Regions from separate parts of the Mesorhizobium sp. M4B.F.Ca.ET.214.01.1.1 genome, predicted to be linked through region 2. Evidence: riboswitches for the same ligand, from Rfam matches in the RefSeq annotation. Region 2 holds a riboswitch; the other holds the start of a gene.
What was found. Region 2 has a riboswitch for S-adenosylmethionine ahead of EN857_RS27890 (homoserine O-acetyltransferase). Riboswitches for the same ligand answer to the same signal wherever they lie in the genome.
Positions count from the first base shown of each region.

Region 1: linked by a shared signal. The riboswitch ahead of EN857_RS00620 (O-succinylhomoserine sulfhydrylase) and the one ahead of EN857_RS27890 (homoserine O-acetyltransferase) in region 2 are both predicted to bind S-adenosylmethionine.

Region 1 covers NZ_SRUX01000001.1:119,818-135,713, reverse strand. Annotated here, with positions in the region: gene apaG (Co2+/Mg2+ efflux protein ApaG) at 1-20, opposite strand, end outside; gene EN857_RS00625 (ceramide glucosyltransferase) at 246-1,400, shown strand; gene EN857_RS00620 (O-succinylhomoserine sulfhydrylase) at 1,422-2,609, opposite strand; SAM riboswitch at 2,668-2,745, opposite strand; gene EN857_RS00615 (2'-deoxycytidine 5'-triphosphate deaminase) at 2,824-3,918, shown strand; gene EN857_RS00610 (ABC transporter substrate-binding protein) at 4,010-4,777, shown strand; gene araD1 (AraD1 family protein) at 4,978-5,970, opposite strand; gene mmsB (multiple monosaccharide ABC transporter permease) at 6,272-7,564, opposite strand; gene mmsA (multiple monosaccharide ABC transporter ATP-binding protein) at 7,561-9,096, opposite strand; gene chvE (multiple monosaccharide ABC transporter substrate-binding protein) at 9,199-10,266, opposite strand; gene EN857_RS00585 (LysR family transcriptional regulator) at 10,560-11,549, shown strand; gene EN857_RS00580 (CatB-related O-acetyltransferase) at 11,703-12,290, shown strand; gene EN857_RS00575 (hypothetical protein) at 12,424-12,924, shown strand; tRNA gene EN857_RS00570 (tRNA-Gly) at 12,936-13,009, opposite strand; gene EN857_RS00565 (hypothetical protein) at 13,120-14,133, shown strand; gene EN857_RS00560 (glycosyltransferase) at 14,147-14,899, shown strand; gene EN857_RS00555 (DUF6460 domain-containing protein) at 15,004-15,267, shown strand; gene EN857_RS00550 (histone deacetylase) at 15,329-15,896, opposite strand, start outside.
Region 2 covers NZ_SRUX01000017.1:81,397-97,292, reverse strand. Annotated here, with positions in the region: gene EN857_RS27975 (DMT family transporter) at 1-858, shown strand, start outside; gene EN857_RS27970 (response regulator) at 913-1,284, opposite strand; gene hpt (hypoxanthine phosphoribosyltransferase) at 1,466-2,008, opposite strand; gene EN857_RS27960 (hypothetical protein) at 2,115-2,756, opposite strand; gene ftsE (cell division ATP-binding protein FtsE) at 2,946-3,605, shown strand; gene EN857_RS27950 (ABC transporter permease) at 3,598-4,587, shown strand; gene EN857_RS27945 (YdcF family protein) at 4,725-5,477, shown strand; gene EN857_RS27940 (pyridoxamine 5'-phosphate oxidase family protein) at 5,467-6,090, opposite strand; gene EN857_RS27935 (LysR family transcriptional regulator) at 6,196-7,101, shown strand; gene EN857_RS27930 (1-acyl-sn-glycerol-3-phosphate acyltransferase) at 7,192-7,992, shown strand; gene EN857_RS27925 (LysE family translocator) at 8,015-8,632, opposite strand; gene EN857_RS27920 (aldo/keto reductase) at 8,853-9,800, opposite strand; partial or broken gene EN857_RS27915 (gamma-glutamylcyclotransferase) at 9,922-10,460, opposite strand; gene EN857_RS27910 (DUF2125 domain-containing protein) at 10,578-11,576, shown strand; gene EN857_RS27905 (sugar kinase) at 11,645-12,574, shown strand; gene EN857_RS27900 (prephenate/arogenate dehydrogenase family protein) at 12,571-13,509, opposite strand; gene hisC (histidinol-phosphate transaminase) at 13,515-14,624, opposite strand; SAM riboswitch at 14,763-14,840, shown strand; gene EN857_RS27890 (homoserine O-acetyltransferase) at 14,958-15,896, shown strand, end outside.

The sequences.
Region 1 (15,896 bases), on a different contig from region 2:
CGCGTGACGGCGCGATACATGAGCTACCCCAACAATTCGGGAACTTTCGGCGCACTCCGCTGTCGGGTCAACGATGCGTGACGCCTGTCCCTTCCGCCTTATGCGCACGTGCCGGCAAACAATGTCATTTAAGTGACACACGACAATGATGGTGTGCACGGACCGTGCTGGGCGACTCAAGCGCTCTGTCGACCTGTTCAAGATGGCCATCTCCTGGCCGGCTTTTCCGGAGTGACCAGATCTCGATGGAACTGATCGCCATGGCCGCCGCCCTGCTTTCCATAGCTCTGCTTCTCTCAAATCTCGCCAGCATCCTGCTTGCTGCGCGCCGGCTGAAGCCGCCGCGCGGCATGGCCGCGCCCGTGGGCAGGACGCCGCCGGTGTCGATCGTCATCCCCTCGCGCGGCATCGAGCCGTTTACCGCGGAAACGCTGCAGCGCGCCTTCACGCTCGACTGGCCGCGCTACGAGCTGATCTTCTGCGTCGCCCATGCCGACGATCCGGTGGTCAAGCTGATAAACAGGGCAATTGCCCGGTTTCCCAAGGTGCCGGCCCGGCTGCTGGTCGGCGACGACCGCGTCAGCGCCAATCCGAAGCTGAACAATTGCGTCAAGGGCTGGGAGGCGACGCGCCACCACTGGGTGATCCTTGCCGATTCCAACGTGCTGATGCCGCGCGACTATATCCATAAGCTGATGGCCGCGTGGAGGTCCGATACCGGCTTGGTCTGCTCGACGCCGGTCGGCTCACGGCCGGACGGCTTCTGGGCCGAGGTCGAATGCGCCTTCCTCAACACGCTGCAGGCGCGCTGGCAATATGCCGGCGAGGCGCTTGGCCTCGGCTTCGCCCAGGGCAAGAGCATGCTGTGGAACAAGCCAATGCTCGACGCCAATGGCGGCATCCGCGCCCTTGCCGCCGAGATCGCCGAGGACGCTGCGGCGACCAAGCTGGTCAACGGCATTGGCCTTCGCGTCCATCTCGTCGCCTCGCCCTTCGAGCAGCCGCTCGGCGAGCGCAGGCTTGGCGAGATCTGGTCGCGCCAGGCGCGCTGGGCGCGGCTGCGCCGCGTCACCTTCCCGCTGTTCTTCGCGCCCGAGATCCTGACCGGTGCGGCGGTGCCGCTTGTCCTGGCACTGGTAGCGGCGGCCCAATTGGGCATCAGCCTGCCGGCCACAACGCTTTGCGTGCTGGCACTCGCCTACCTGCCGGAATGCGCGCTCGCATGGGCCAACGGCTGGCACCTGTCGCCACGCACGGTCGCGGCGATGATCGTGCGCGACGCGATGCTGCCGGCGATATGGGCGCGCGGCTGGCTGGGCGGCGCCGTCGACTGGCGCGGCAACGCCATGACCATCGGCACCAAGGTGGCCGAACTGGAAGAGACGCCCTCGAGCGCCTGACCGGGCCTTCGCCCAGGTCCCCTATTTCGCCGCCTTCAGCGCCTGCTCGACATCGGCGAGCAGGTCGTCCGTATCCTCCAGGCCGACGGAGAGCCTGAGCGTGCCCGGGCCGATGCCGAGCTCGGCGCGCGCCTCGTCGCTGAGGTTCTTGTGCGTGGTCGTCGCCGGATGGGTGATCAGGCTCTTGGCGTCGCCGAGATTGTTGGAGATCAGCACGATGTCGAGGGCGTTCTGGAAGGCGAAGGCCGCCTGCTTGCCGCCCTTGACGTCGAGGCAGATCAGCGTCGAGCCGCCCGACATCTGCTTCCTGACGATCTCGGCCTGCGGATGGTCGGCGCGGCCCGGATAGATGACGCGGGCGATCTCCGGCCGTTCGGCGAGGAAGTCGGCGATCTTGCCGGCGCTCTCCGTCTGCTGGCGCACGCGCAACGGCAGCGTCTCCAGGCCCTTGAGCAGCGTCCAGGCATTGAACGGCGACAGGCTCGGCCCGGTGTGGCGGAAATAGTCGTGCAGGTTCTCGTCGATCCACTTCTTGTCCGACAGGATGATGCCGCCGAGGCAGCGCCCCTGTCCGTCTATGTGCTTGGTCGCCGAATAGACGACGATGTGGGCGCCGAGCTGCAACGGCTTCTGCTGCAGCGGCGTGGCGAAGACGTTGTCGACGATCAGTCTGGCGCCGATCGAATTGGCGAGCGCGGCGACAGCGGCGATGTCGACCACTTCCAGCGTCGGGTTGGTCGGGCTTTCCAGGAAGAACAGCTTGGTGTTCGGCCGCACCGCCTTTTCCCAGTTGGCGATATCGGTGCCGTCGACCAGCGTCGCCTCGATGCCGTATTTCGGCGCCAGCGTTTCGACCACCCAGCGACAGGAGCCGAACAGCGCGCGCGCCGCCACGATATGGTCACCCGCCCTGGCGCTGCACAGCAGCGCGGCGCTCACCGCCGCCATGCCGGAGGCTGTGGCGCGCGCGTCCTCGGCGCCTTCCAGGGCGCACATGCGCTTTTCGAACATGTCGACCGTGGGATTGGCGTAGCGCGAGTAGATGAAGCCCGGCTCCTCGCCCTTGAAGCGGGCTTCGGCGGCCTGCGCCGTCTCGTAGACATAGCCCTGGGTGAGATACATCGCTTCTGATGTCTCGCCGAAGCCGGAACGCAGCGTTCCGCCATGCACGAGTGCCGTCTGAGGCTTCCAGTCACGCTTCTTGGTCATCGCTCTACTTCCAGATACAAAAAAACCGGCCGCGAAAAGTCGCAACCGGTCCATACGGCCTTGCGGCCCGACGGTCCTTTAGCGACTTGTTTAACGTGGCTGCAAGCCGACCGGCCAAATCACCACGGGATAACGACCCTTTAGACCCGCGCCGCGCTTGCGTCAATTGCCGGCTTCATTAAGAGGTTTGTACCAGCGGCCTTGGAGCGGAGCCTTGCGGCAGACAGGCATTCTTCCCGATCAGGACATTTCCGCGCTGTTCCAGTCCGGCGCGCTGAAGTCGCCGCGCGTGCTCGATGCCGACCAGATCCAGCCGGCCAGCCTCGACCTCAGGCTGGGCGACAAGGCGTTCCGCGTGCGCGCCTCCTTCCTGCCCGGCCCCGATCATCTGGTGGCCGACAAGCTCGGCCGGCTGAAGCTGCACGAGATCAATCTCGTCGACGGTGCTGTGCTGGAGACGGGCTGCGTCTACATCGTGCCGCTGCTGGAAGGCCTGGCATTGCCCTCGAACGTGTCCGCTTCGGCCAATCCGAAGAGCTCGACCGGGCGGCTGGACATCTTCACCCGGGTGATGACCGATCGCGGCCACGAGTTCGACAAGATCGCCGCCGGCTATCATGGCCCGCTCTATCTCGAAGTCAGCCCGCGCACCTTCCCGATCGTCGTGCGCGCCGGCTCGCGCCTGTCGCAGATTCGCTTCCGCACCGGCAATGCGCTGCTGTCGGAAAGCGAGTTGCGCGATCTCCACCATGCCGAAATGCTGGTTGCCACCGAGCCGCCCAACATTTCCGGCGGCGGCATCGCGCTGTCGATCGATCTCGATGGCGACAAGGACGGGCTGGTCGGCTATCGCGGCAAGCATCACACCGGCCTCGTCGATGTCGACAAGCGCGCCGCGCAGGACGTCGTCGACTACTGGGAGCCGCTCTACAAGAGCGGCGCCGGCGAGCTGGTGCTCGATCCCGACGAGTTCTACATCCTGGTCAGCCGCGAGGCGGTGCATGTGCCGCCGCTCTACGCAGCCGAGATGACGCCCTTCGATCCGCTGGTCGGCGAATTCCGCGTCCACTATGCCGGCTTCTTCGATCCGGGCTTCGGCCATTCGGCGGCCGGCGGCACCGGCAGCCGGGCGGTGCTCGAAGTGCGCAGCCACGAGGTGCCGTTCATCCTCGATCACGGCCAGATCGTCGGGCGGCTGGTCTACGAGCACATGCTGAAGCGGCCGCAGGCGCTTTACGGCACCGACCTTGGCTCCAACTACCAGGCGCAGGGCTTGAAGCTCTCCAAGCATTTCCGCGCCGCGCGCTGACCCGTCGCCCGCGTCAGACTCCGCTTGCCCGGTCCCGCGCGCCATGCTTGGCTGGCGCCACCGGTCCAGAACCTGACAGAGGGAGACGAAAATGCAGATATCCAGATGGATCCTATCGGCAGCCGCTGCCGCCATGCTGACGCTCGGCGCCGGCTCGGTCGTCGCGGCGGAAAAGATCAAGATCGGCACCGAGGGCGCATATCCGCCGTTCAACACCATCACGCCGGACGGAAAGGTCGAGGGCTTCGACATCGACATCGCCAATGCGCTGTGCGCGCAGATGAAGGTCGAATGCGAGATCGTCACCCAGGACTGGGACGGCATCATTCCGGCCCTCCAGGCCAAGAAGTTCGACGCCATCATCGCCTCGATGAGCATCACCGAGGAACGCAAGAAGCAGGTCGCCTTCACCCACAAATACTATACGACGCCGCTTGCGCTGGTCGCGCCCAAGGACAGCGAACTGACCTCGACCGACCCGGCGGCGCTTGCCGGCAAGACGGTGGGCGCCCAGGCCTCGACCACGCAGGCCGACTTCGCCCAGGACGTCTACGGCAAGGCCGGCGCCGAAGCCAAGCTCTATCCGACCCAGGAAGAGGCGATCACCGATCTCCAGAACGGTAGGCTCGATGCCGTCATCTCGGACAAGTTCGTGCTGGTGGACTGGCTGAAGAAGTCGAGCGACGGCTGCTGCAAGCTGGTCGGTGACGTCAAGGGCACCGAGACGGAAGCCGGCATCGCCGTGCGCCTCGAGGACACTGCGCTGCGCGACAAGCTCAACGCGGCGATCGACGCCATCGTCGCCGACGGCACCTACAAGAAGATCCAGGCCAAGTATTTCGACTTCGATATCTATTGAGCGGCTGAAACTGCCAATCTCCCCCCTTGTGGGGGAGATGCCCGGCAGGGCAGAGGGGGCGCGAGGGATCGCCAACCGCTCCTGTAGCCAAGAAGACAGTCCGCAGGCAGCGCCGGTTGGATTGCGAACGCTGGCGGGACAGCGCCACCACTGGCCTGCCGGCCATCTCCCCCACGAGGGGGGGAGATCACGCTTTCACCTCAAAGCGCCTTCACCGCCACCTTGACCGGCTTTTCGATTTCCAGCGGGTTGCGCAGCGGCAGGCCGAAATCGCTCGCCTCGATCTCGAAAGTATCGCCCGCCTCGGTCTTGACGCCGTCGGCGAAGGAGAGCGTCGCGGTGCCGAACATGTGCACATGCACGTCGCCCGGCTGGCGGAAGGCCGAGTATTTGAAGTGGTGATGCTCGAGATTGGCGATGGTGTGCGACATGTTCGCCTCGCCCGACAGGAACGGCTTTTCCCAGAGCAGCTTGCCGTCGCGCCAGATGCGCGATGAGCCCCTGATGTCCGCCGGCAGGTCGCCGATCAGGATCTCCGGTCCGAACGAGGCGTTGCGCAGCTTGGAGTGCGCGAGGAACAGGTAGTTCACGCGCTCGGTGACGTGGTCGGAGAATTCGTTCGACAAAGTGAAGCCGACGCGGAACGGCGCCCCGTCGTCGCCGATGACGTAGATGCCGGCGATCTCCGGCTCCTCGCCGGCGTCCTGCGCGAAGGCGGGCGACATCAGCGCGGCGCCCGGCGCCACCGCCATCGTGCCGTTGCCCTTGTAGAACCATTCCGGCTGCACGCCGACCTGGCCTTTCGCCGGCTTGCCGCCTTCCAGTCCCATGCGGAACATCTTCATGGAATCGGTGAGCTGCTCCTCGCCGTCGCTGCTCAGCTTCTTGTGCATGGAATCGCGGGTCGCGGCGGAGCCGAGATGCGTCAGGCCGGTGCCCGTGAGATGCAGATGCGCCGGATCCGGATGATTGATCGGCGACACCACCCGGCCTTTCTTGTAGGCGGCGTCGAGGTCGATGGTTTCGCCAAGACCCTTGCGCTCGATCAGCGCCACGAGGCCGGTGCCGGTGCGCGCCGCCTCCATCGCCAGCGAATAGACGCTGCGGGCGCCGTTGATGATCCGGGTCTTGCCGCCGTTGCGGGCGACGACGCGGATCGTCTCGGCGTCGTCGAGGATCTGGGAGATCAGCATGATGAACCCTCTCTCTTTTGCCTTGGCCCGGCCGCCGATCGGCAGACCTTGACCGTCGCGGCCCGGAACGGTTCCGCGCCACGGTTGAAACTGCTCGTCCGGATTGCGCTCGCGAGCCCCGGTCCTCAGGGACTTCTTGGCGCCGGCGGGTTGCCGGCAGCATCGCGATCTAGACCCGTATGCCTCCTGCCTTCCTCGCCTGGAGCGGTTCGGCTTTGAGCTGCCGACCCGCTCCCAATATTTTGTCTCTGCGCAATCCCGAGGGAAAACCGCTATGCGCTTTTCCCGGAATTTCTTCCTGTCAGGCCTTGTTCTTGTTGTAGACGTCGAAGATCACGGCGCCGAGCAGCACCAGGCCCTTGACCACCTGCTGCCAGTCGACATTGACGCCCATGATCGACATGCCGTTGTTCATGACGCCCATGATGAAGCCGCCGACTACGGCGCCGATGACCTGCCCGACGCCACCCATCGCTGAGGCGCCGCCGATGAAGACGGCCGCGATGACGTCAAGCTCGCTGCCGAGGCCGGCGGCGGGCACCGCCTGGCCGAGGCGCGCCGCGATGATCAGGCCGCCGAGCGCCGACAGCACGCCCATGTTGATGAACACCAGCAGCGTCAGCCGCTCGGTGTTGATGCCCGAGAGCTGCGCCGCCTTGGCGTTGCCGCCCATCGCATAGATGCGGCGGCCGATGGTCATGCGCTTGGTGACGAAGACGAACAGCGAGATCAGCACGCCCATCACCAGAAGCACCACCGGCAGGCCCCTGTAGCTCGCGAACTGGACGACCAGGAACAGCGCCAGTGCGCTGCCGACCAGGGTCTTGATGACGAAGAGCGGGAAGGGTTCGGCCTCATAGCCGTGACGCTCACGCTTGCGGCGGGCTCGCAGCCCGAAATAGGCATAGGCCAGCACCGCGATCAGTCCGAGCACGATCGTCGTCATGTGCAGCGTAAGGCCGCTGCCGAGGATGGTCTTGCCGGCGGCATTCACCGTCGGCGGGATTAGCGTCAGCGGACCGATCACGTCGGGAATGAAGCCCGAGCTCAGCGCCTTGAAGCTGTCGGGAAGCGGGCCGACCGAGGAGCCGCCGCCCAGCAGCGCCTGGCAGATGCCGCGGAAGATCAGCATGCCCGCCAGCGTCACGATGAAGCTCGGTATCCGGTGATAGGCGATCCAGTAGCCTTGTGCTGCGCCTATGGCGCCGCCGACGATCAGGCAGACGATTGACACCACCAGCGGATTGCTGAGCGGGCCGAGCGGCCAGATGACCATCATCATCGCCGCCAGCGCGCCGATGAAGCCCGCCACCGAACCCACGCTGAGGTCGATGTGGCCGGACACGATGACCAAGAGCATGCCCAGCGCCATCACGATGATGAACGAGTTCTGCTGCACAAGGTTCGAGAGATTGACCGGTTTGAACAGCGTTCCCGACGTCGTGTACTGGAAGAACAGCATAATGACGATCAGCGCGATGATCAGGCCGTATTCGCGCAGGTTCGTCGTCAGCGCCGAGACGGCGATGCGCGGACCCTGCTTGACGTCTTCGGCTGCGCCGCTCTGCGGCGCGGGAGCGCTTTCTGTGCTCATGATGCTTTTTTTCCTTCTCCGCGAACGATGGCTCGCATGATCTTTTCCTGGCTGGCGTCGCTTGCCGCCATTTCGCCGACCATTCGCCCTTCGTTCATGACATAGATGCGGTCGGTGATGCCGAGCAGCTCCGGCATTTCCGACGAGATGACGATGATCGCCTTACCCTCGGCGGCGAGACGGGCGATGATCGTATAGATTTCGTACTTGGCGCCGACGTCGATGCCGCGCGTCGGCTCGTCGAGGATCAGCAGTTCCGGGTCCGCGAACAGCCATTTCGACAGCACCACCTTCTGCTGGTTGCCGCCCGAAAGATTGCCGGTCAGCTGATAGACGCTGGACGCGCGGATATTGGTCTTCTTGCGATAGTCGTTGGCGACGCTCATTTCGCGCATGTCGTCGATGACGCCGCGGCTCGAGACGCCGCCCAGATTGGCCAAAGTCACATTGTGCTTGATATGGTCGATCAGGTTGAGACCGTAGGTCTTGCGGTCCTCGGTGACATAGGCGATGCGGTTCTCCACCGCCTTGCTCACCGACGAAATGTCGATCGGCTTGCCTTCGAGCAAAACCTCGCCGGTGATGTGCCGGCCATAGGAGCGCCCGAACAGGCTCATCGCGAATTCGGTGCGGCCGGCGCCCATCAGCCCCGCGATGCCGACCACTTCGCCCTTGCGCACATTGAGGTTGACGTTCTTGATCACCTGCCGCTCGGCGTGGATCGGATGGTAGACCGACCAGTCCTTGACCTCGAAGACGACCTCGCCGATCTGCGGCTCGCGCGGCGGATAGCGGTCGTCGAGCGAGCGGCCGACCATCGAGGTGATGATGCGGTCTTCGCTGATGTCTTTCCTGGGCAAGGTCTCGATGGTGCGTCCGTCGCGGATCACCGTGACCTTGTCGGCGACCCGGTTCACCTCGTTCAGCTTGTGAGAGATCAGGATCGAGGTCATGCCCTGGCGCTTGAACTCGAGCAGAAGGTCGAGCAGCGCCTGGCTGTCCTTTTCGCTGAGCGAAGCCGTCGGTTCGTCGAGGATCAGCAACTTCACTTCTTTGCTCAGCGCCTTGGCGATCTCGACCAGCTGCTGCTTGCCGACGCCGATATTTGTGATGAGCGTCTTGGGGTCTTCCTTGAGGCCGACCTTGTCGAGCAGCGCCTTGGTGCGCTTCTCGTTGGCGTTCCAGTCGATGACGCCATAGGTCGCGTGCTCGTTGCCGAGGAAGATGTTCTCCGCGATCGAGAGCATCGGCACCAGGGCGAGCTCCTGGTGGATGATGACGATGCCGATGTGCTCGCTGTCATGGATGCCCTTGAAGTGGCATTCCTGGCCGCGAAAGACGATGTCGCCCTCATAGGTGCCGGACGGATAGACCCCCGACAGCACCTTCATCAAGGTCGATTTGCCGGCGCCGTTCTCGCCGACGATGGCGTGGATCTCTCCTTCCTCGACGCTGAGGTTGACGTTCGACAGCGCCTTCACGCCGGGGAACGTCTTGGTGATGTCGCGCATCTCCAAAATCGTCGAGGTCATCGGGAAATAAACTCCTACCAGGTCGGCAAAAACAATACCGGTCCCGCTGGTTAACGAAAAGGGGCCCTGCGTTGCGCAGGACCCCTGTCTTTGCAACCGAAATTACTTCAGTTCGTCGGCCTTGATGTAGCCGGAATCGACGACCTGCGCCTGGTAGTTCGACTTGTCGACGTCATGCGGCGTCAGCAGGATCGAGGGAACGACCTTGACGTCGTTGTTGTAGGTCTTTTCGTCGAGGCCGTCCGGCTTGCCGCCGGAGAGCACCTTGTCGACCAGCTGCACGGTGGCCTTGGCCAGTTCGCGGGTGTCCTTGAACACGGTCGAGTACTGCTCGCCCGAGATAATCAGCTTGACCGAGGCGGTCTCGGCGTCCTGGCCAGTCACGATCGGCCAGGGCTGAGCGTCGGTGCCGTAGCCGACGGCGCGCAGCGAGGCGGTGATGCCGCGCGACAGGCCGTCATAGGGCGACAGAACGCCATCGACGCGGCTGCCGTCCGAGTAGTTGGCCGAGAGCAGGTTGTCCATGCGCGCCTGGGCGGTGGCGGCGAGCCAGCGCAGCGTGCCGACCTTGTCCATGCCGGTCTGGCCGGACTTGATCTTGATCGAGCCGTCGTCGATCAGCGGCTGCAGGACGGAGATGGCGCCGTTGTAGAAGAAGAAGGCGTTGTTGTCGTCCGGCGAGCCGCCGAACAGCTCGACGTTCCACGGCTTGGTGTTCGGGAAGCGCTCCTTGAGACCCTTGACCAGGGAATTAGCCTGTATCACGCCGACGCCGAAATTGTCGAAGGTGGTGTAGTAGTCGACGTTGGCGGTCTTCTTGATCAGGCGGTCATAGGCGACGACGACGACGCCGGCGTCGTTGGCCTTCTGCAGCGCGTCGGCCATGGTGGTGCCGTCGATCGAGGCGATGATCAGCGCCTTCGGGCCCTTGGTGATTTCGTTTTCCAGCTGGCTGAGCTGGTTCGGAATGTCGTCCTGCGCGTACTGCAGGTCGACGGTGTAGCCGAGAGCCTCGAGCTGCGACTTGACGGCGTCGCCGTCATTGATCCAGCGCTGCGAGGTCTTGGTCGGCATCAGCACGCCGACAAGGCCTTCGCCGGCATGCGCCGGCAGCGTCATGGCCGCGATGCCAAGGGCCGCCACGGCGGCCAGTGTCTTGATGATTTTCACAGTAACTCTCCCTGGTTGATGGACGCGACACCTCGGGGCTTCGCGGGCCGCGCAGGCGAGCAGAAGCGCAAGCTGCGCTGCTGTCGTCTATCGATCTCCGGTATCCTCCCAATCGGCCCCGCGACGCTGATTTCGATCGACACGATCTCCCTCGTCATCGACCGTCATGCCACGGGACGTGCGAAGGGTGTGTCCCTTTGACATAACTGTCAAATGCGATCTTTGATGGTTGCTATACCGAAACTGGTATATAGCGAAAGTCGACGAAGGCGTCGCGGGAGCGGAGACAAAGCATGGCGGCACTGCGCAATCCTGATGGCGTATCAGGCACTTACGACGAACTTCCGGGCGACGGCGAAACGCTTCTGCGCAGCGGGCTCAGCCTGCGCCACATGCGCATGATCGCAGCGCTTGACGATCACGGCCGGGTAAGCGCCGCCGCCCAGGTGATGAACATCTCACAGCCGGCCGCCTCGCGCATGATTTCGGAGATGGAGGCGGTGCTCGACGTCAAGCTCTGCGAGCGGCTGCCGCGCGGCATCACGCTGACGCCTTACGGCAAGGCGCTGGCCAGGCGCGCGCGCTCGATCCTGCTCGAGATGCGCGAGGCCGACCGCGAGATCTCCGAGCTCAAGGCAGGCAAGGGCGGGTCGGTGTTCCTGGGCGCGGTGACGGCGCCGGCGATCGAGCTGGCGGTGCCGGCGATTCGCGAAATCCGCCGCCTCTATCCGCGCATCGAGATCACCATGCAGGTCGAGACCTCGAATGTGCTGGCACGCGAGTTGATCGCGTCGCGCCACGACTTCATCATCGCGCGCATTCCCGACGACCTCAATCCGCGCCTGTTCGAATCGCGCGTCATCGGCGTCGAGAAGGCCTGCCTGATCGTGCGTCGCGGCCACCCGCTGAGCAAGGGCAAGGCGGTGCGGCTCGAGGAGACCGCCGCCTACGACTGGGTCTTCCAGTCCGGCGGTTCGCCGCTGCGCCAGGCGATGGAAAGCAATTTCCTGAACCGCAACATCGCGCTCCCGGACCGCATCCTCAACACCAGCTCGCTGCTGCTCACTCTGGTCATGGTGGCGCAGTCCGACGCCATCGCGCCGGTGTCGATCCAGGTAGCGAAATTCATCCAGAATCCCGAAGGGCTGGCCGGCGCCATCGACGTCGTCCAGACCGAGTTCGACATCGAGGTCCGGCCCTACAGCCTGATCACGGCGAAGAACCGCGTGCTGTCGCCGGCAGCCAAGATGCTGCACGATTTCATCCTGCGCGAAGTGGGATGACGGCCGCTGGCGCAGTCCCTACGGCGCTGGGCTGACCCGCCCCGGCAGCCGACGGCGCCATCCTCCCTCGCGCATGTTCAAAACCCAAAATCCACCCTTTACAAGTCGCGGGCCCGGATTCCAACGTTGCGTCGGGGTGGGGGCTCTCCAGCGATGGCTTTCAAGAAACTGCGAATCCTGCTCGGCCTGAAGGCCGATCCAAACGCAATTCCGGCGCATGCCAGGATCGGCCGCCACTCCAAGAGCCTGGACGGGCATTCGTTCTTCAATTGCACCGAACAGTCGCCGGTCGAAATCGGCTCGTTCTGCGCGATCGCTCCCGGCGTCCGCTTCTTCTGCCAGGCCAACCACCCGACGGACACGGCGGCGAACTACGCGCTTCAGCACCAGCTTTTCAAGACCAGGTCGACCTTCGAATATCTGCGCACGAACGGCCCGATCAAGCTCGGCCATGATGTCTGGATCGGCACCGACGCCATCGTCCTGTCCGGCGTCACCATCGGCGACGGCGCCGTGATTGCCGCCCGCAGCGTGGTGGCCAGGGACGTTCCGCCCTACGCCATCGTCGGCGGCAATCCGGCAAGGATCATCAAATACCGGTTCCCGGACCCGACGATCGCCGCCATGCAGAAAATCCGCTGGTGGGACTGGCCGACCGAAAGGCTGATGCGGGAGAAGGCGGCCTTCGACCTGCCGGCCGAACAATTCGTCGCGCGCTTCCTGGCGCCTCCCTCGCCGTAGAGCGCCCCTCTCGGGGAACCGTGCTCGCGCGAGTGTAACACACCGATCGGAAGATTGATGAGCGATGCCTAATGTTAACCATCCTGATCTAGCGTAGACGCCCGCGAGACAAACGCGAGAACGAGAACACAGGATGAAAACCGATCTGCCGCCCGTAAAGCCTGGATGGACGTTGAAGACCATGGCGGTTGGGCTCTTCGCCGCCATCCTGGCGGCGTTGCCCGCGAAGGCCGAGACAGTCGGCGACAATCCCGGTGGCCAGATCATAAGCTTCGCGCTGCACGTCGCCGAATTGCGCGCCGCCGACGAGCAGGTGAGCTTTGAAGGGGCGTGCGACAGCGCCTGCACGCTCTATCTGTCGCTGCCCGTCGAGCAGCTTTGCGTGAGCCCGCGTGCCTCCTTCGGCTTCCATCTGCCATACGGCGTCGGCGGCCGGCAGAACGCGGCCGCCGCCAACTATCTGATCTCGCAATATCCCGACTGGGTCCGGCAATGGATCGAGGAACACGGCGGCCTGTCGCACACCATAGTGCGGATGGAGGCCGACGAGGTGGCAAAGCACCTGCCCCTGTGCGGGGTGCTGGCAAACAGCCAGCGGCCCGCCGCGGGATATGGCAAGTTTCATGCAAGCTGATTGATTTTTGCTGGAGCGGGTAGCGGGAATCGAACCCGCGCGTTCAGCTTGGGAAGCTGACAGGCTACCATTACATCATACCCGCGCGCGCCCTCGTTACCATGAGGGCCGGGCATCGGGCAATCGCCAAAGCCGCGCCCTGACGACAACAGCGCTTTTGACGCCGGCGCCGCGCGTGCTAGAAGCGCGTGCGCTTTGCGAATCGGCGGCTGTTCACCTGCCATCGCAAGCACGGCGCGAGGGTGGGGACCCGGCTTGGAATTCAGCATACGCAAGAGAAAACGGGCCTCCGGGACCAGGAAGATATTTGCGCCGGAAGATTTCCAATTCCTGCTGCAGCTTCCTGCCTTCGCGATTGTTTCCTGTCTTGTTCCTGAGCGGGGATGGCAAGCGGTTTGCCGGTCCATGGAGCGGCTCGGGAGCGCATCGTTCGTCGCACAGGACAGCGGGGTCCTGCAGACCCTTCGTTCGTTCGGACTGGCCGGCGATGACGATCTGCGCCGCGTCCGCGCGACGCGCCACGAGCATCACATACAGATCATGCGCGAGCGGCTCGGTGGGTGGAACCCGGCCATTGCGCTGCAAGGCATCGAGCATCTCGAAGCCGCGCAAAATGCAGGCCATGGCGCGGTGCTGTGGATCGCGCATTTCAGCTTCAATGCGCTGGCGGCGAAGATCGCCTTCGCCAGGGCCGGGTTCGAGGTGTTTCACGTCAGCCGGCCAGAGCATGGCTTCACCAAGTCGCGTTTCGGCATCCGCTTCCTGAACCCGATCAGGATTGGCGCGGAGCTGAGATACGCCGCCGGCCGCGTCGTCATCGACCGCGCCGACCCAGCTGCCAGCATGAACGAGGCCCGTCGGTTGCTTCGCGCCAACAAGTTCGTTTCAATAACCGCCGGAGCCTGGGAGGGCGAAGTGCTGGTCACGGCGCGAATAGGCGAATCGGGCATCGAAGTGGCCAGCGGTGCGCCCCGGCTGGCCAAGATCGCCGGCGCTCCGCTGTTGCCGGTCTTTGTCGGGCGCGACGACAGCACCGGCCAACTGCACGTGGTCGTCGAGCGGCCAATCGATCTCGCCCGCCATCGGGACAAGGCCGATATGATCCAAGGCGCCGCGCAGGAGTTTGCAGATCGGCATCTGCCCTATTTGCAAAGCTGGCCGCACCAGTGGCGCGACTGGGAGAAACTGACGGCGTTCATCCCGCGCTGACGATCGAGAGCTCATGCCGCTATTCAGCATTCTCATAACCGACGATCGGAGCGCTGACCTTCCCGAACGGGTCAGCGAGAACATCCGCTCGTTCAAGGCCGCCCATCCGGGCGAGGAGCATGTCCTGTTCGGGGAAGCGGAATTGAGTGAGTTCATCGCGGCGCATTTCGACGCCGAGGTGCTGTCGGCTTTCCGCACCCTGCGTCCCTACACCTACAAGGCAGACCTCGCCAAATACTGCCTGCTCTACGAACGGGGCGGCGTCTACGCCGACCTTTCCTATGAATTCCTGCGCGGCGTTCCGCGCGACCAGGGCCGCCTGTCGGTGTTTCGCGACTTCCTGAGCTCGACGCCATGGGACACCAGCCTCGGCGTGGTCGCCGCCCCCATGCGCCACAGGGCCATGGCCAAGGCCATCGAGCTGGTCTGCGCCAATGTCAAACGCGAATATTACGGCCCGACCGCCCTGTGCCCGACCGGCCCGACGCTGTTCGGCAAGGCCATCGCCATGACCTGCGATCCGGAGGACCTCGTCGTCGGAGAAGCGGTCAAGTTGACGCTGCCGCCAGGCGAACCGGGGCAGAAGCCGAGCCATTGCCTTCGGCACGGCAAGGAACTGGTGGCGATCAAACGCAAGCGGGGTGGCGGGCCGGTGTCGGAGCTCGGCATCGGCGGCGGCAACCGCTACAACCGGCTCTGGCGCTACCGGGAAGTCTATCGCGGACGGCCGCCATGGGCCCGCATCTTGCGCTGGCGGTTTTGGTGAGCGTGGCCGTTGCCGGCATCCGGCCGGCTTGATGCCGGGCGGGCAAGTGCGTATTTCTGGGATCGACTCCCCGAATCGGGGCGGCCGAAACGTGGAGACGGAACTTGTCCGCACTGACGCGCTTTCTCGGTGACTCACCGCTCCGGGTGCTGATCAAGCTGCTTGTGGTCTCGTTCCTCGTCGGCCTTGTGATGCACGCCTTCGGCTGGTCGCCGATGGACGTCTACTACGGCATCCGCCAGTTTTTCCTCGACCTGTGGAATCTCGGCTTCCATGCCATCGACCGTTTCCTCGGCTACATCCTCTTGGGCGCGGCGATCGTCGTGCCGGTCTTCATCCTGCTCAGGATAGCCAGCTACAGGAAGTGAAGCATGATCCCGAAAAGTGGAAACCGTTTTCGGAATAGATCATGCTCAAGCAACGACGCCTTCAGGCGAAGCCTGACGCCACCTCGAACAGGATGGCGTGGCGCGCGGCAAGCGCCGGCACGTCCGTCGAATAGCCGCCGCCGATGACACCGCAGACCGGAATGCCAAGCCGTCGAAAATGGCGGATCACCATCGTATCGCGGGCTCGCAGGCCGTCATCGCTGAGCGACAGCCGGCCCAGCCTGTCCTCGGCGTGGACGTCGACGCCGGCATTGTAGAAGACGATGTCCCAGCGCGCTCTCGCCGACAGGTCCGGCAGGATGCCGCCGAGCCTGTCGAGATAGGCCGCGTCGCCGGTGCCGTCGGGCAGCGCGACGTCGAGATCGGAAGCGATCTTGCGCACCGGATAGTTGCGCTCGCCATGCATGGAAAAGGTGAACGCGGGAGGTTCATCCTTCAGGATATCGGCCGTGCCGTCGCCCTGATGCACGTCGAGATCGACGATCAGGATGTTTCTCGCGGCACCCTCGGCGAGCAGCACCATCGAGGCGACGGCGACGTCGTTGAAGGTGCAGAAGCCGGCGCCCTGCGCGCGCCGCGCATGGTGGCTGCCGCCGGCGGCGTTGCAG
Region 2 (15,896 bases):
CTCTACCCGGTCACCGAGGTCATGGCGATCCGCGCCATTGTCGCCCTGCCGATCCTGATCGTTATCGTGCACGCCGATGTCGGGTTGAAAGCACTGCTCTCGAAGCGCTCCGGCCTGCTGACGCTGCGCGCCTTCATCCAGTTCAGCTCCTACACGTCCTACTATCTGGCGATCGCCGCCCTGCCGCTGGCCGACGCGGTGGCTCTCTATTTCATGGCGCCGCTGTGCATCATGGTGCTGGCCGGGCCTTATCTCGGCGAGCGGGTGTCTTGGCAGACGCTGGCGACCGTGCTGATCGGCCTGCTCGGCGTCCTCGTCATGCTGCGGCCGGGCGCCGGGCTGTTCGACTGGGCGGCGTTGCTGTCGCTCGGCTCCGCCTTCCTCTACGGCTTCTCGCAGCTGATGGCGCGCAAGATAAGCGACACCGAATCCTCCACCGTCATGGCGTTCTACCAGAATGGCGCCTATCTGACGGGCGCAGTGTTCGTCGCCGGCCTGTTCCGGTTGGCCGGGATTGAGCACGCCGTCCACCCCAGCCTCGAATTCCTGGTGCGGCCGTGGATCTGGCCGGCATTTCCCGACCTTCTCAAGATGGCGGCCTGCGGCTTCGTCGCCTCGGCCGGCATGATCCTGCTGTCGCAAGCCTACCGGCTGGCGCCGGCCAACCGCGTCGCCACCTTCGAATATACCGGCATCATCTGGTCGCCGCTGTGGGGATTCCTGTTCTTCGCCGAGGTGCCGCACTCGACGACCGTGCTGGGCGCCGCCCTCATCATCGGTGCCGGCCTGCTTGCCTTCCGTACCGAGCGGCGCAGGGCGGCTCCGCCGCTGCTTGTGCCGACCGGCGACACGGCGTGAGCGCCGGCCACGGTTACCGCCGATATGCTGAAGGGCGGCCTGCGGCCCGGAGCCTCAGGCGAAGCAGCTCAAGGCGCGGCCGACGCGAGCGCGAATTTCAGCGAGCGTAAAGGGCTTCTGCATGACATCGAGGATGATGCCGTTGAGCTCCTCGGCGCGCTCGCGCTGATCGGCGTATCCGGTCATCAGCATGATCTTCATCGACGGGAACAGCGCCGCCGCCGCGGTGGCCATCTCGATGCCGTCCATCTCCGGCATGCGGATATCGGAGACGACGAGGTCATAGCCACCCCGCGCCGCCTTGATCAGCTCAAGTCCCTGGGCGCCATCGCAGGCGATGGCCACGCTGTGCCCGTCACGTTCGAGCGCGCGGGCGGCGAGGGTGCGGACGGACTCATCGTCCTCAACGATCAGAAGCTTTGCCATGGCGAGATACATGGCGGGGAAACGTTGACGTTTTCTGAACCGGAACATTGGTCCGGGGGAAATCCAGGGCATGCCGTGTTCGGCGATTCAGTGCTGCCTGATTTGGGGCATGCTTCAGGGGGTGTTGAGATTCAGGTCAGGCCGCTGTTTGCGGCCGGCCTCACCTGAATATCGACATGCCCTAGGCGTCGCCCTTGACGACGCCGACGAAGGGCAATTCCCGGAAAGCATGCGCGACATCCATGCCGTAGCCGACGACGAAATAATCCGGGCAGTCGAAGCCGACATAGTCGGCGTTGAGCGTGGTCTGGCGGCGCATGCGCTTGTCGAGCAACACGGCGATGGCGCAGCTTCTGGCGCCGCGCGACAGCATCAGGTCGCGGGCGAAGGAGAGCGTCTTGCCGGATTCGAGGATGTCGTCGATCAGAAGCACATCGCGGCCGGCGACCTCGTTGTCGATGTCGCGCAGCACCTTCACCTCGCCGCTGGTGGTGCCGGCGCCGTAGCTGGAGATGAAGATGAACTCGACCTCGGGCGACAAGCCGACATCGTGCATGGCGCGGATCAGGTCGGCTGCGAAGACGAAAGACCCCTTCAGCACCGAGATCACCAAGAGGTCATGGTAGTCGCGCCCGGCGATCTCCTTGGCGAGCTCGAGGTTGCGGCGGGCGATCGCCGACGCCGAAAACAGGACCTCGATGTCCTTGCCGCGCACAACTGGCATTTTCGCCCTCCAGGCGTTTTGCCTACAGGACCGCGACCTTCAGGGCCTGCGAAAGCGCTGTAGAACTTCTTGGTTTCTGCGCCGGGTCGCGCGGTTTTGTTTCGCCTTAGCCAGCAAAAGTGACTGAGACGGCTTTGACGCCGTTTCTAGGCACATCGAGGCGGCTGGAAAAGCCAAATCTTTCGCCGGGCGCCAGCGAGCGCCCGGATGTCCCCAGCGTATAGCGGATGATCTGGCTGTCCTTGCCGGTGACACGGATTTCCAGGGGCGGCATTTGCACCGCCTGCGCCCCGTCATTGGCGGCCTCGCCGTCGACGAACAGCACAGGTTTCGGCCCTGATGCGTCGATGCGCGAGGTGATGCCCGAGATGCTAAGCGCGGCCGCCGGCTGCGCGACGGCCCAGAACGGCGATTGACGGACCAGCGCATGGCCGCCGGAGACCCAGAAGGCGGCGAGCGCGGCGCCGACACCGGCAATCCAGAATAGCGGTCCGCCACGCGACGCCGGCCGCCGTTCGGCCACGGCCTCCGGCTTGCGCAGCATGCCCATGCCTTCGATGGCGGCCGTGCTGGTCGCGCGCGAAGGCGGGGCCGGCGGCGCTTCCGGCCTGGCCGAAGGACGCGGCAGCACCTCGTAATCGGCGTCGACGACGTCGATCACCGGCGCGCGCGCTTCCTGCGCGGCACTTGTCCCCAGCCCGGTCATGATTTCGCCGGAAACCGGGCGCGCGGTTCGTTGCTCAGCCATACGGCCTGGTAAGCCCCTGTTCGCTGTTCGTTTCTTTTGGGTAAACGCAAATGGTTAACGCTTCCCCACCGGAACCCCGGTGATGCACCGAAAAGCATCGAAAATTAACCAAGGGTTAACCATGCGGGCCGATGGTCTTTTGAGAGAAAGGGCTGGCGTTTCGCCGCCGAAAGTTCCAGGTCGTCGAACGTGATCCGCTTCGAAAATGTCGGCCTCCGCTATGGCATGGGTCCGGAGATCCTCCGCGACATTTCCCTGCACATACCGGAGCGCTCCTTCCAGTTCCTGAGCGGGCCCTCCGGCGCCGGCAAGACGACGTTGTTGCGCCTGCTGTTCATGTCGCTGAAGCCGACGCGCGGGCTGATCACCATCTTCGGCAAGGACCGCTCGCGCATCTCGCGCAGCGAGCTGCCGCATCTGCGGCGCCGCATCGGTGTCGTGTTCCAGGATTTCCGCCTGCTCGACCACATGACCACCTATGAGAACGTCGCCCTGCCCTTGCGCGTGCGCGGGCGCGAGGAGGCGAGCTACCGCACCGACGTCACCGAACTGCTGAAATGGGTTGGGCTGGGTGAACGCATGCATGTGCTGCCGCCGGTGCTGTCGGGCGGCGAGAAGCAGCGCGCCGCGATCGCCCGCGCGCTGATCGAACAGCCCGAGATCCTGCTCGCCGACGAGCCGACCGGCAATGTCGACCCGCCGCTGGCGCGCCGGCTGCTTCGGCTGTTCATCGAGCTCAACCGTCTCGGCACGGCGGTGGTGATCGCCACCCACGACCTCGGCCTGATGGAGCAGGTCGACGCGCGGCGCATGATCCTCGCCGGCGGAAGGCTGGACATCTATGACTGAGCTCTCCGCCGACCATCTGCATGACCAGCCCGCCGAGATGGCTGGCGTGGTGCAGCGCCCCCAACGCAGGATGGCGCCGATCGTGCCGGCGCAGAACATTGCCGGACGGGCGCTGGTGCTGGTCATAGCTATCATGACCTTCCTGTCCTGCCTCACGTTCGGCGCCGTGACCCTGGTGCGCGACACCGCGTCGGTCTGGGAGAACCAGATCTCGCGCGAGGCGACGATCCAGATCAAGCCGGTCGACGGCCTCGACATGGAGGCGGCATTGGCCCAGGCCTCCCAGATCGCCAGCGAGTTTCCCGGCGTCAAGGGCACCAAGATCATCGACCGCGACGCCACCGCGCGGCTGCTGGAGCCGTGGCTGGGCACAGGTCTCAACATCGATGAATTGCCGGTGCCGCGCCTCGTCGTCGTCACCATCGACGAAAACAGCCCGCCCGACTTTGCCGCCATGCGCGCCGCGATCACGCCCAAATTGCCGACCGCGGCGCTCGACGATCACCGCACCTGGGTCGACCGGCTCGTCACCATGGCCCGCACGACGGTGACCATCGGCATCGCCGTGCTGGTGCTGATGCTGTCGGCGACCGTGCTGACCGTCGTGTTCGCGACGCGCGGCGCCATGGCAGGCAACGGCCACATCATCGAGGTGCTGCATTTCGTCGGCGCCGAGGCGCGCTTCATCGCGCGCGAGTTCCGTTGGCATTTCCTGGTCACCGGCATGAAAGGCGCCGCGGCCGGCGGCGCCGCCGCGATTTTGGTCTTCATCGTCTTTTCATGGTGGTCGTCGCGCAACATGGCGACGCCCCAGGCCGACCAGGCAACCGCGCTGTTCGGCAATTTCGCCATCGGCTCGGCGGGCTATCTCGGCGTCGGCCTGATGGTGCTGGTGATCGGCGCGCTGACGGCGGCGACCTCGCACGCGACGGTTGTAACCTATCTCAGCGACATCGACATGCGCCAGCCGGATGGAGGCTAGGCACGGTTTCAGAAAGCGAAAGCCGGTTCTTCGAGACGATCACGCCATGCAAGAGTATGATCACGCAAGGGAAACTGCCGTAACGCAATGTGCGCCTTCTCATCTATCAAAGGCCGCATTTCAGGATTAACCATAGGATGATGGACGCGCAGGACACGACCGGAACGGCTGGACGGATGCCAGTTGTTGGTGCCCGTGCGCACGGGCGTGGCAATCTGGCCCGCCTTGCCATCGTCCTTCGGATCTTTGCTTTCTCCGTGCTGGCACTTGCGGCTCTGTTTGCCGGCGGCTTCGGCTGGTTCGCCAGCACGGTCAGCCACATGACGACGCCCGCCAACCCCGCCAGGGCCGATGCCATCATCGTTCTCACCGGCGGCCAGTCGCGCCTCGACGCGGCGATGGACCTGCTCGCTTCCGGCAAGGGCGAGCGCTTGCTGATCAGCGGCGTTCATCCTTCCGCCAGCCGCCGCCAGTTGCAGGCCGCGACCGGCGGCGACAAGGCGCTGTTTTCCTGCTGCGTCGACATCGACCGCGCCGCGCTCGACACCATCGGCAATGCCGAGGAAAGCGCCAAATGGGTGGAAAGCCACGCCTATGGCAGCGTCATTCTCGTCACCAACAACTACCACATGCCGCGCAGCCTGCTGGAGATGGGGCGGCTGCTGCACGGCGCCAAGCTGGAGCCCTATCCGGTGGTCAACACCAATCTCGGCAATGGCGGCTGGCTGACCAAGCCGGAAGCGTTGCGCGTGCTTTTGACCGAATACAGCAAATATGTGCTGGCTCTGGCGCGCGGCATCGTCCCGCTGCGCCAGACTGCCGACGGCATCGCCCTGGCGGAAGCCTCGGTGGTCAAGAGCGACAAGCCGCCAGCCCGCATCATCCCTTAGCCTCGACCGCGCGCAGGCGCTCGACCTCCTGTTCGAGGGCCGCAATGCGCCTGTCGCGATCGGCGAGCGCCGCCGCGACGTCCGCAGCATCGAAGCGCTGCGGTATGTGCTGCTGGCAGTTGGCATCCCAGGTCGAGACGGTGAACAGGATCACCTGCTCGGGACGCGCCTTGTAGCCTTGCGGCATCAGGCTCGCCGTCAGTTCGGCGTCTCCCTCGACGACGCGCGCCCTGCCCCAGATCTTGATGCGCTGCCGATGGGCATAGTCGATCAGGAACAGGAAGGCCTGCGCGTTGTCGGCGAGATTGCCCTGGGTGATGAACTGCCTGTTGCCCGTGAAGTCGGCGAAGCCGATCGTCTTCTCGTCGATCACCTTGAGGAAGCCCGCCGGCCCGCCGCGATGCTGGATGTAGGGCTGGCCCTCGCCATTGGCGGTCGCCAGGAAGACGCTGGTCTGCGCCGCGATGAAGGCGGCAAGATCCGGCGTGATCGTATCCCGCCAGCCGCCGCGCTCCTCGACCCGGGAATAGGCATCGCGCGAGCCCTTGCGCGCCTGGATGGCCTTGACGCTCGGCGTGAAGGCGACGTCGCTGGTGAAAGCATGGGCGTTCATATGGCGCTGTCCTCCAAGGGCTGGTAACCCGCCGAATATAAGCCTTCCATATTTCGGATGCAGATGGCATATCTGGAATAGTTCCTTCCATTTTCTGGAAAGATCATGGATCGCCTTGAAGCTATGTCGCTTTTCGTCGCCGCGGTGGAGGCCGGCAGCCTTTCAGCCACGGCGCGCCGCTTCGGCATGCCGCTCGCCACGGTCAGCCGCAAGGTCTCGGAACTGGAACGGCACCTCAACACGCGCCTGCTCGCCCGCTCGGCGCGGCGGCTGACGCTGACCGCTGCCGGGCAGACCTATCTCGCCGCCTGCCGCCGCATCCTGGACGAGGTCGGTGAGGCCGAGCGCGCCGCGGCCGGCGAATACAGCGCGCCCAAAGGCGAACTGGTCGTCACCGCGCCGATCGTCTTCGGCCGCCTGCACGTGCTGCCGGTGGTCGCCGATTTCCTCGCCGCCTATCCCGAGGTCGATATCCGGCTGACGCTGTCGGACCAGATAACGCAGCTGGTCGACGAGCATATCGACCTTGCCGTGCGCATCGGCGATCTGCCCGATTCCAGCCTTGTCGCCATCCGTGTCGGCGCGATCCGCCGCGTCGTCTGCGCAAGCCCACCCTACCTTGCGGCCCATGGCACGCCGCAAACCCCGGGGGACCTGGCCGTGCACAGCTGCGTTACCTTCGACAACCTCTCGGCCCCTGCCACCTGGGTCTTCGCCGGCGGCAAGAGCGAGATCACCGTGCCGGTCCATTCCAGGCTTCGCGTCAACACCGCGGAAGCCGCCATCGACGCCGCGACCGCCGGGGTCGGCTTGACCAAGGTGCTGTCCTACCAGGTCGCCGCCGCGATGCGCTCCGGCGCGCTGCAGGCAGTGCTGCGCGAGTTCGAGCCGCCGCCATGGCCGGTGAGCCTCGTCCATGCCGGGCAGGGCCTGCTGCCGGTCAAGCTGCGCGCCTTCCTCGATTTCGCCGCCCCGCGCCTGAAGGAGCGCCTGACGCAAGCGATGTGGTAGGAAATCGGGATCGGCCCTCGCTCGCTGGCCGTTTCCTTTTTGCCCGCGCTTGGTGTAACCAACGCACTCTTCCTCACCGGGCCTTCCCGCATGCTCTATTTCCGCTCGCTGGCGTTCAACCTCGTCTTCTACCTCAGCCTGGTCGTCCAGATGATCTTCTGGACCCCGTACTATTTCCTGTCGCCGCGCCACCGGGCCTGGTTCGTGCCCAAATTCTGGTCGCGCACCTGCATGTGGCTCTACGACAAGATCGCCGGCACGAAGAGCGAGATCACAGGCGTCGAGAACTTGCCCGAAGGGTCCTTCATCCTGGCGCCGAAGCATCAGTCCTTCTGGGATGCGATCGCCTTTTTTCCCTATCTCGATGACGCGCTCTACATCCTGAAACGGGAGCTGACCTGGATCCCCTTCTTCGGCTGGTACATCATGAAGATGCGGATGATCCCGGTCGACCGCGGCAGTCGCTCCAAGGCGCTGAAGGCGGTCGTCGCCGCCACCAGAGCTGAAATGGACCGCAATCCGCGCCAGCTCATCATCTACCCCGAAGGCACGCGCCGCGCTCCGGGCGACGAGCCGGCCTACAAATATGGCATCGTCGAGATCTATTCGCAGCTTGGCGTCCCGGTGGTCCCGGTCGCCCATGTCGCCGGCCTCTACTGGCCGCGCCGCAAATTCCTGCGCTATCCCGGCACCATCAAGGCCCGCTTCCTGCCGCCGATCCCGCCGGGACTGGCCAAGGACGAGTTCATGAAGCGGCTGATCGGCGAGACCGAGGCTGCCTGCGACCAGCTCCTCGTAGAGGCCTCGCGCGCGCCGAATCCGCCGCCGATGCCGCCGACGGCGGCGAAGCGGCTGGCGGAGCTCGCGGCGGCCGGAAAGGCCAAGGCCTGAGCCGCAGCTCCGTTTCGCCGGCCTAAGGCCACGCCGCCAATGCCGTCGTCAGCACCAGCGTCGCCGCGAAAGCCAGGTTGATGATCCGCGAGGCCAGCGGCCGCCGCAGGAAGCGGGCGAAGGCCGCCCCGGCAAGTAGCCACAGCACATGGATGGCGACGATCATCAGCGTGAGCACCAGGAGCTTGGTGACAACCCCGAGACCGGCGACGCCCGACGAAGCGCCGGCGAACACGGCGGCGATCGCCACATAGGCTTTCGGATTGGCGACAGCGAGCAGGAAGCCGCCCGAGAATGTGGGAGGCGCCATCCCGTTCTCGCGCGCCGCCAGCGGTGGCGCCGTCGCTATTCTGTAGGCTAGGTAGAGGATGTAGATCGCGGAGGCGATCGCCAGCACCGGCGCCATGCCCGGCAGCGAGGCAAAGATCGCCGTCACGCCGGAAGCCACCACCAGCAACACGAGCGTGGTGCCAACGATGATGCCCGACGTGTAGCGCAGCGAGCCGCGCAGGCCGAAAGCAGCGCCTATTGCGGTGACGCTGATCGTCGCCGGCCCCGGACTGCCCATCACGACGGCGGCGGCAAGCACCAGCACCAGCACCTGCTGCCATGGCTGCGAGAGGGTCAAAATTCCGGCCATACGCGTTTTCCGCATCGTGTCGCGATGCGCAAAACGTTATGGCGCAGGGGCCGTCGCCGTCTTGAACGATCGTGTCGAACCGTCCGGCAAGGGCCGCCCCGCTTGCGGCGCGCCGGCAGCGCCGGGCTGGAGCAATTCCAGGAAAAGTGTGAAACGGTTTTCCGTCCGGAATTGCGTCAAGACAAAGAGATAGAGCGGTTCGCCGTTTCCGTGAAACGCTCTAGGCGCTCGCCCGGTCCAGCGCCGCGATGTCGTCGGCGCCGAGCTTCAGCGACGCGGCGCGCACCAGGCTGTCCACCTGCGCTGTCGTCGTGGCGCTGGCGATCGGCGCGGTGACGCCCGGCCGCGCCATCACCCAGGCCAGCGCCACCTCGGCCTGCTTGGCCGAATGCCTGGCCGACACCGCGTCGAGCGCGGCGAGGATGCGCATGCCGCGATCGTTGAGATAGCTGGCGACATCCTCGCCCCGTTCGCTTTGGCCGAGGTCCGCCTTGCCGCGGTATTTGCCGCTCAGGAATCCCTTGGCCAGGCTGAAATAGGTGATGACGCCGATGTCCTCGGCCACGCAGAGATCAAGCAGCGGTCCGTCGAGCGACGAACGGTCGTACAAATTGTATTCGGGTTGCAGCACGTCATAACGCGGCAGGCCGCGCAGGCTCGCCACATCGAGCGCCGCGCGCAGCTGGCCGGCATCGAGATTGGAGCAGCCGACATGGCGGACCTTGCCCTTGGCAAGCAGGCCCTGATAGGCGCCGAGCGTCTCCTCGTAGGGGGTGGCCGGATCCGGCCAGTGCGACAGATAGAGGTCGATCGCGTCGGTCTGCAGCCGCTTCAGCGAGGCGTCGACCGCCTTTTCGATATAGGCGGCGGACAGGTCCCGCCTGCCCTGGCCCATGTCCGAGCCGACCTTGGTGATGACGACGATCTTGTCGCGGTTGCCGCGGCTTTTCATCCATTTGCCGATGATGGTTTCGGATTCGCCGCCCTTGTTGCCGGGAGCCCAGCGCGAATAGACGTCCGCCGTGTCGACGGCGTTGAGGCCGGCATCGGAAAAACGGTCGAGCAGGTCGAAGGAGGTGTTCTCGTCGGCTGTCCAGCCAAAGACGTTGCCGCCCAGGACCAGCGGCGCGATGGAAAGGTCGGTGCGACCGAGACGGCGTTTTTGCAAGACTGATCTCCGTGATGCTTGGGATAATGCCGGGCAGGCCCGGCTGGGGGGCAGCAGCTAACCTAGGTCCTGGATTGCCGAGGTCAAAGGCCTGGCCATTCTTTTCCGGCAGGCCAGCGCTTCACAAAGGCGCGACCCGCCGCGCCACGTCCTCCAGCCAGTGGTCGCGGATGCTGAGCGCCTTCAGGTGCTCCAGAGTGCTCAGCACATAGTCCTCGTTGCGCCCGGATTGACCGACGGCGCCGCGAACGATGCTTGCCGCATGCGCCGTGTCGAGCGCGCCGGTGCATACTGCTCATGCGCGCGGTCGACGATGTAGGCAACCGCCTCGACCCTGCCGTTCGCTCCCTTCCCTGCCCCGTCGAGCCGGATGTCCAACGTGCGTTCGAGATAGACGCTGGTCACCAGCTCGCGCTCGCGCAGATAGGCGAGAACCTCGCCGCGCAGGTCGCCCGGCACCCGGAATGCCAGCCCGACGCAGGAGCCGCCGCGGTCGAGGCCGAGCACCAGGCCCGGCCGCTGGCGCGTGCCGCGATGCACGAAGGAATAGACGCAGAGCGCCCGGCGGTAGCCGTAAAGGCGCGCGCGGCGCGTCTCGACATGCGCGAAACCCGGGCGCCAGATCAGCGACCCATAGCCAAAAACCCAAAAATCGCCCATATCGCCAAGCCTGATCGCGCGAGTCCCGACTCCAGGCCGGAATCGGTGTTTTACGTCTTCCTGCTTGTTGCGTAACAACCGCCCGCCCGCAATATCAGGGGTAATGAGAGCTGCAGCATGACGTCAACTGACGAGCGCCCGCCGAACTTTCGCCGCCGGCTGTTCTGGCTCGCTGCCTTCATTGCCGTGCTGTTCGCCCTCTACAGCGCTGGCTGGTTCTATCTGGCCGATCGCGTCAGGACCGAGGCCGACAAGGCGGTTGCCTCGCTCAACGTCAACGGCATCGAGGCCGGTTGCGCCAACCTGACCGTCAGCGGCTATCCGCTCAGCTTCGCCATCTCCTGCGACACGCTCGCCTATGAGGACGATGCCAGGAACGTCGCCGCCTCGACCGGCAGCTTCAACGCGGTGGCCGAAATTACGCAGCCGCTGTCGCCAGTCGCCGATCTGCGCGGTCCGCTCAGGACCTCAATGCCCGGCATGACGCCGCTGTGGATCGACTGGGACAACCTGCGGGCGGACGCGAAGCTCTCCTGGCCGCTGCCGCGGCGCGTCGCGCTGAAGGCCGAGGGCCTGTCCGGCCAGACCGATCCGGCCGACAACAGCGATCCCGTCGAGCTGTTCTATGCCGGAAAGGCCGCCGGGCAATTGCAGCCGAACGGCCTGGACATCGGCTATGTCGGCAGTTTCAACGATCTCGAGATCGACGCCGACGCGATCGGCGGGCGCGTGCTGCCGCCGCTCGACGGCAGCGGCGAGGCGACGCTGAAGAACGGCGTCGCGCTGATCAGGACGCAGCCGAAGAGCCTGCGCGGCCAGTCAGTCGACATCGCCAAGCTCGACCTGTCGTCGGGCGAAGCGCGCATAACCGTGTCCGGGCCGCTGTCGGTCGATGCCGAAGGGCTCATCGATGCCGAGCTGACGATCAAGCTCAGGGATCCCAAGGCGGTGGCGGCGATCCTCGGCGGCGCCATCCCCGAGCGCAAGAGCGAGATCGAGCAAGGTTTTGCCGGCCTGGCGATTCTCGGCAACGAGCCGTCCATGCCGCTCAGGATCGTCAAGGGCAAGGCCTCGCTCGGCTTCATCCCGCTCGGCAAGATCAAAGCGGTCGATTAGAGCATGGCCCCAATAAGTGGGAACCGGTTTTTGGACAAGACCAGGCTCAGACAAGGGATAGCGATCTGATGGAGAAGCCGGTCAAGCTCCTGAGCGTCGGCGCGTTCACCCTCGATACGATCCTTCGCCTCGACACGCTGCCCGCGCATCAGGGCAAGTTCATCGCCTCCGATGGCGTCCAGATCGCCTCGGGCATGGCAACCAGCGCCGCTTGCGCCGCCCGCCGTCTCGGCGCCGAAGTCTCGCTTTGGGCAAGTGCGGGCGATGATGCCGTCGGCGACCAGCTGGTTGCCGAGATCGAGGCCGAGGGCGTCGATTGCAGCCTGGTCCGACGTGTGGCCGGCGCGCGCTCGGCGCTGGCCGCGATCCTCGTCGACGCGCATGGCGAACGCATCATCGTCCCGTTCTACGACCGCGAGGCGCAGGCCGACCCCGATGAATTGCCCGCCGATCTCTCCGCCTTCGACGCCGTGCTGGTCGACGTCCGCTGGCCGGGCGCCGCGGCGCTCGCCCTGAACGCGGCGCGCGCCAATGACCGGCCTGCGATCCTCGATGCCGATACCGCACCGCTGGAGGTGCTGGAGCAGTTGCTGCCGCTGGCCACGCACATCGTCGCTTCCGAACCCGCGGCGCGCATCGTCTGCGGCCATGCGCTCGATCCGGAAACCGCCTGCGGCGATCTCGCCAGCCGCACCGATGCGTTTGTCGCCGTCACCGGCGGCGCGGCGGGAAGCTGGTGGCACGACCGTTCCATCGGCTCGGTCCGCCATGTCGCGGCGCCGAGGATCAAGGCGGTGGATACGCTGGCCGCTGGCGACGTGTTCCACGGCGCCTTTGCCGTCGGCCTCGCGGAAGCCATGCCGCCCGAGCAGGCCTTGCGCTTTGCCAGCGCCGCCGCGGCGCTCAAATGTCAGCGCTTCGGCGGCCGGCTCGGCGCGCCGGACCGGGCAGAGACGCTTGCCATGATGGCCGCCCATTGGCCCCGTCGAGCTGACTAAGCCTTCGTTTCCGGATGTTCGATAGCCTGGCGGCCGAAGTCCGGCACGTCGATATCCTGCCCGGCGTCGATAATCGAGCGGCGCACCGCCCGCGTGCGCGTAAAGAGGTCGAACAGTTTCTCGCCGTCGCCCCAGCGGATCGCCCGCTGCAGGAAGGCGAGATCCTCCGAGAAGCGCGCCAGCATTTCCAGGATGGCGTCCTTGTTGTGCAGGCACACATCCCGCCACATGGTCGGATCGGAAGCCGCAAGACGGGTGAAATCGCGGAAGCCGGAAGCCGAATATTTGATGACTTCCGTCTTGGTCACCGATTCCAGATCGTCCGCGGTGCCGACGATGTTGTAGGCGATGATGTGCGGCAGGTGCGAGACGATGGCCAAGGTCATGTCGTGATGCTGCGGATCCATCGTGTCGATGTTGGAGCCACAGCGCCGCCAGAATTCCGACAGCGTCTCCAAGGCCGCGGGATCGGTGCCTGGCACCGGCGTGAAGATGCACCAGCGATTGTCGAAGAGATCGGCGAAGCCGGCATCCGGCCCTGACTTCTCCGTGCCGGCCAGCGGATGGCCGGGAATGAAGTGCACGCCTTCCGGCACATGCGGCTGCATCTGCGCGATGACGGACGCCTTGGTCGAGCCGACATCGGTGAGAATGGCGCCCTTCTTCAGCGCCGGCGCGATTTCTTCGGCGACCGCGCCGGAGGAGCCGACCGGCACCGAAACGATGACGAGGTCCGCATCGCGAACCGCTTCCTTCGCGTCGATGGTGTAGGAATCGCCAAGGCCGAGTTGCTCCGCCCGTGCCAGTGTGGCGGGGCTGCGCGTCGAGATCGCGACATGCCGGGCCAGTCCCTCGCGACGGATGACGCGGGCCAGCGACGAGCCGATCAGGCCGATGCCGACCAGCGCGATCTTTTCGAACATCGCAGATGTCATGGCGCTCAACTTTTCAGGAAGGTCGTGAGGGCGGCAATCACGCCGCGATTGGCTTCTTCGATGCCGACGCTCATGCGCAGCGCGTTGGGAAAACCGTAGCCGGAAACCCGCCGCAGTATGTACCCGCGCGCCGTGAGATAGTCGTCCGCCGCCGCCGCCGAATGCTTGCCGTCCTCGGGGAAGTGGATCAGCACGAAATTGCCGACGCTCGGCGTCACGCGCAGGCCGAGCTTGGTCAGTTCGTCGCTCAGCCAGGCGAGCCAGGTTTCGTTGTGCGCCACGCTGCGCTCGACATGGGCGCGGTCGCGAATCGCCGCGATGCCAGCCTCGATCGCCGTCGCGTTGACGTTGAAGGGGCCGCGCACGCGGTTGATCGCGTCGACGATATGCATGGGCCCATACATCCAGCCGATGCGCGCGCCGCCAAGGCCGAGCTTGGAGAAGGTGCGGGTCATCACCACGTTCTCCGCGCTTCCCGCCAGTTCGATGCCCGCCTCGTAGTCGTTGCGGCGCACATATTCGGCGTAGGCCCCATCCAGCACCAAGAGCACGTTCTTCGGCAGGCCGGCATGCAGCCGGCGCACTTCCTGGAACGGCACGTAGGTACCGGTCGGATTGTTGGGATTGGCGAGGAAGACGATGCGGGTCCGCGGCGTCACCGCGGCCAGGATCGCGTCGATGTCGGCCCGCTCGTCGGTTTCCTTGACCGCGACCGGAAGCGCGCCGGCCGCCTGGATGTAGATCTTGTAGACCATGAAGGCGTGTTCGGTGAAAACAGCCTCGTCGCCGGGCGCCAGATAGGTCTGCGCGAGCAGGCCGAGAATCTCGTCGGAGCCGTTGGAGCAGATGATGTTCGCGGGGTTGAGGCCGTGCACCTCGGCGATCGCCTCGCGCAGCCGCCTTGCCGTGCCGTCCGGATAGACATCGAGCTTTCCGGCAACCTCGCGCGCAGCCTCGATCGCCTTCGGCGAGGGCCCCAGCGGGTTCTCGTTCGACGACAATTTATGGACCCTGGCAACACCGGCCGGCGCCGTGCTCTTGCCGGGCACATAGGCTTCGATGTCCATGATGCCCGCGCGGGGCGTCGGACGTGCCTTGTCTGGTGTCTGGTTCATGTCGCAAAAATCCGTCGAGAGAGCCTCCGTCCGGAGGCCGCAGCGGAAATACTAGTCGTGGCCCTGAATGTCGAGAGGCGGCAAGGGCGCGAAAAGCCTGGCCGTTGACGCCGAGCCGCGCTGGCCCTAGAAGGGCAGCGACAGTTCCGTGGTGATTTGGCCGGTCGGCTTGCAGCCACGTTAAACAATTCGCTAAAGGGCCGTTTGCATCCTGTAACCGGCTTTGCGAATGCATTGCCGGTTTTTTGTTGTCCGCCGCCGGCCGGACATTCGCCTGGTCCGGAAATCGGAATCGGTTTTCGGAAACCACGGTGCGTGATGTAAGAGGATGCAATGGCCGTTCTGCGCGCCGCAAAGACCAATAACGAGGTCGACCAGCCGTCGAGCCCGGTGTTGCGCTTTGGCCCCGACAAGCCGCTCAAGCTCGATGCCGGTGCGCTGCTGTCGCCGTTCCAGATCGCCTACCAGACCTATGGCACCCTCAACGACGCCCGCTCCAACGCCATCCTGGTCTGCCACGCGCTGACCGGCGACCAGCATGTCGCCAGCACCAATCCGGTCACCGGCAAGCCTGGCTGGTGGCAGGTGCTGATCGGGCCGGGCAAGATCATCGACACCAACCGCTTCTTCGTCATCTGCTCCAACGTGCTGGGCGGCTGCCTGGGCTCCACCGGCCCGGCCTCGACCAATCCGGCCACCGGCAAGCCTTACGGCCTCGACCTGCCGGTGATCACCATCCGCGACATGGTGCGGGCGCAGCTGATGCTGGTCGACCACTTCGGCATCGAGAAGCTGTTTTGCGTGCTTGGCGGCTCGATGGGCGGCATGCAGGTGCTGGAATGGGCCGCGAGCTATCCGGAGCGCGTCTTCTCGGCGCTGCCGATCGCCACCGGCGCGCGCCATTCCTCGCAGAACATCGCCTTCCATGAGGTTGGCCGGCAGGCTGTCATGGCCGACCCCGACTGGCATGGCGGCAAATACTTCGAGCACGGCAAGCGTCCGGAAAAGGGGCTGGCGGTGGCGCGCATGGCGGCTCACATCACCTATCTGTCGGAAGCGGCGCTGCACCGCAAATTCGGCCGCAACCTGCAGGACCGCGAGGCGCTGACCTTCGGCTTCGACGCCGACTTCCAGATCGAAAGCTACCTGCGCCATCAGGGCATGACCTTCGTCGACCGCTTCGACGCCAACACCTACCTCTATTTGACCCGCGCGATGGACTATTTCGACCTCGTCGCCGATCACGGTGGACGCCTCGCCGATGCCTTCGCC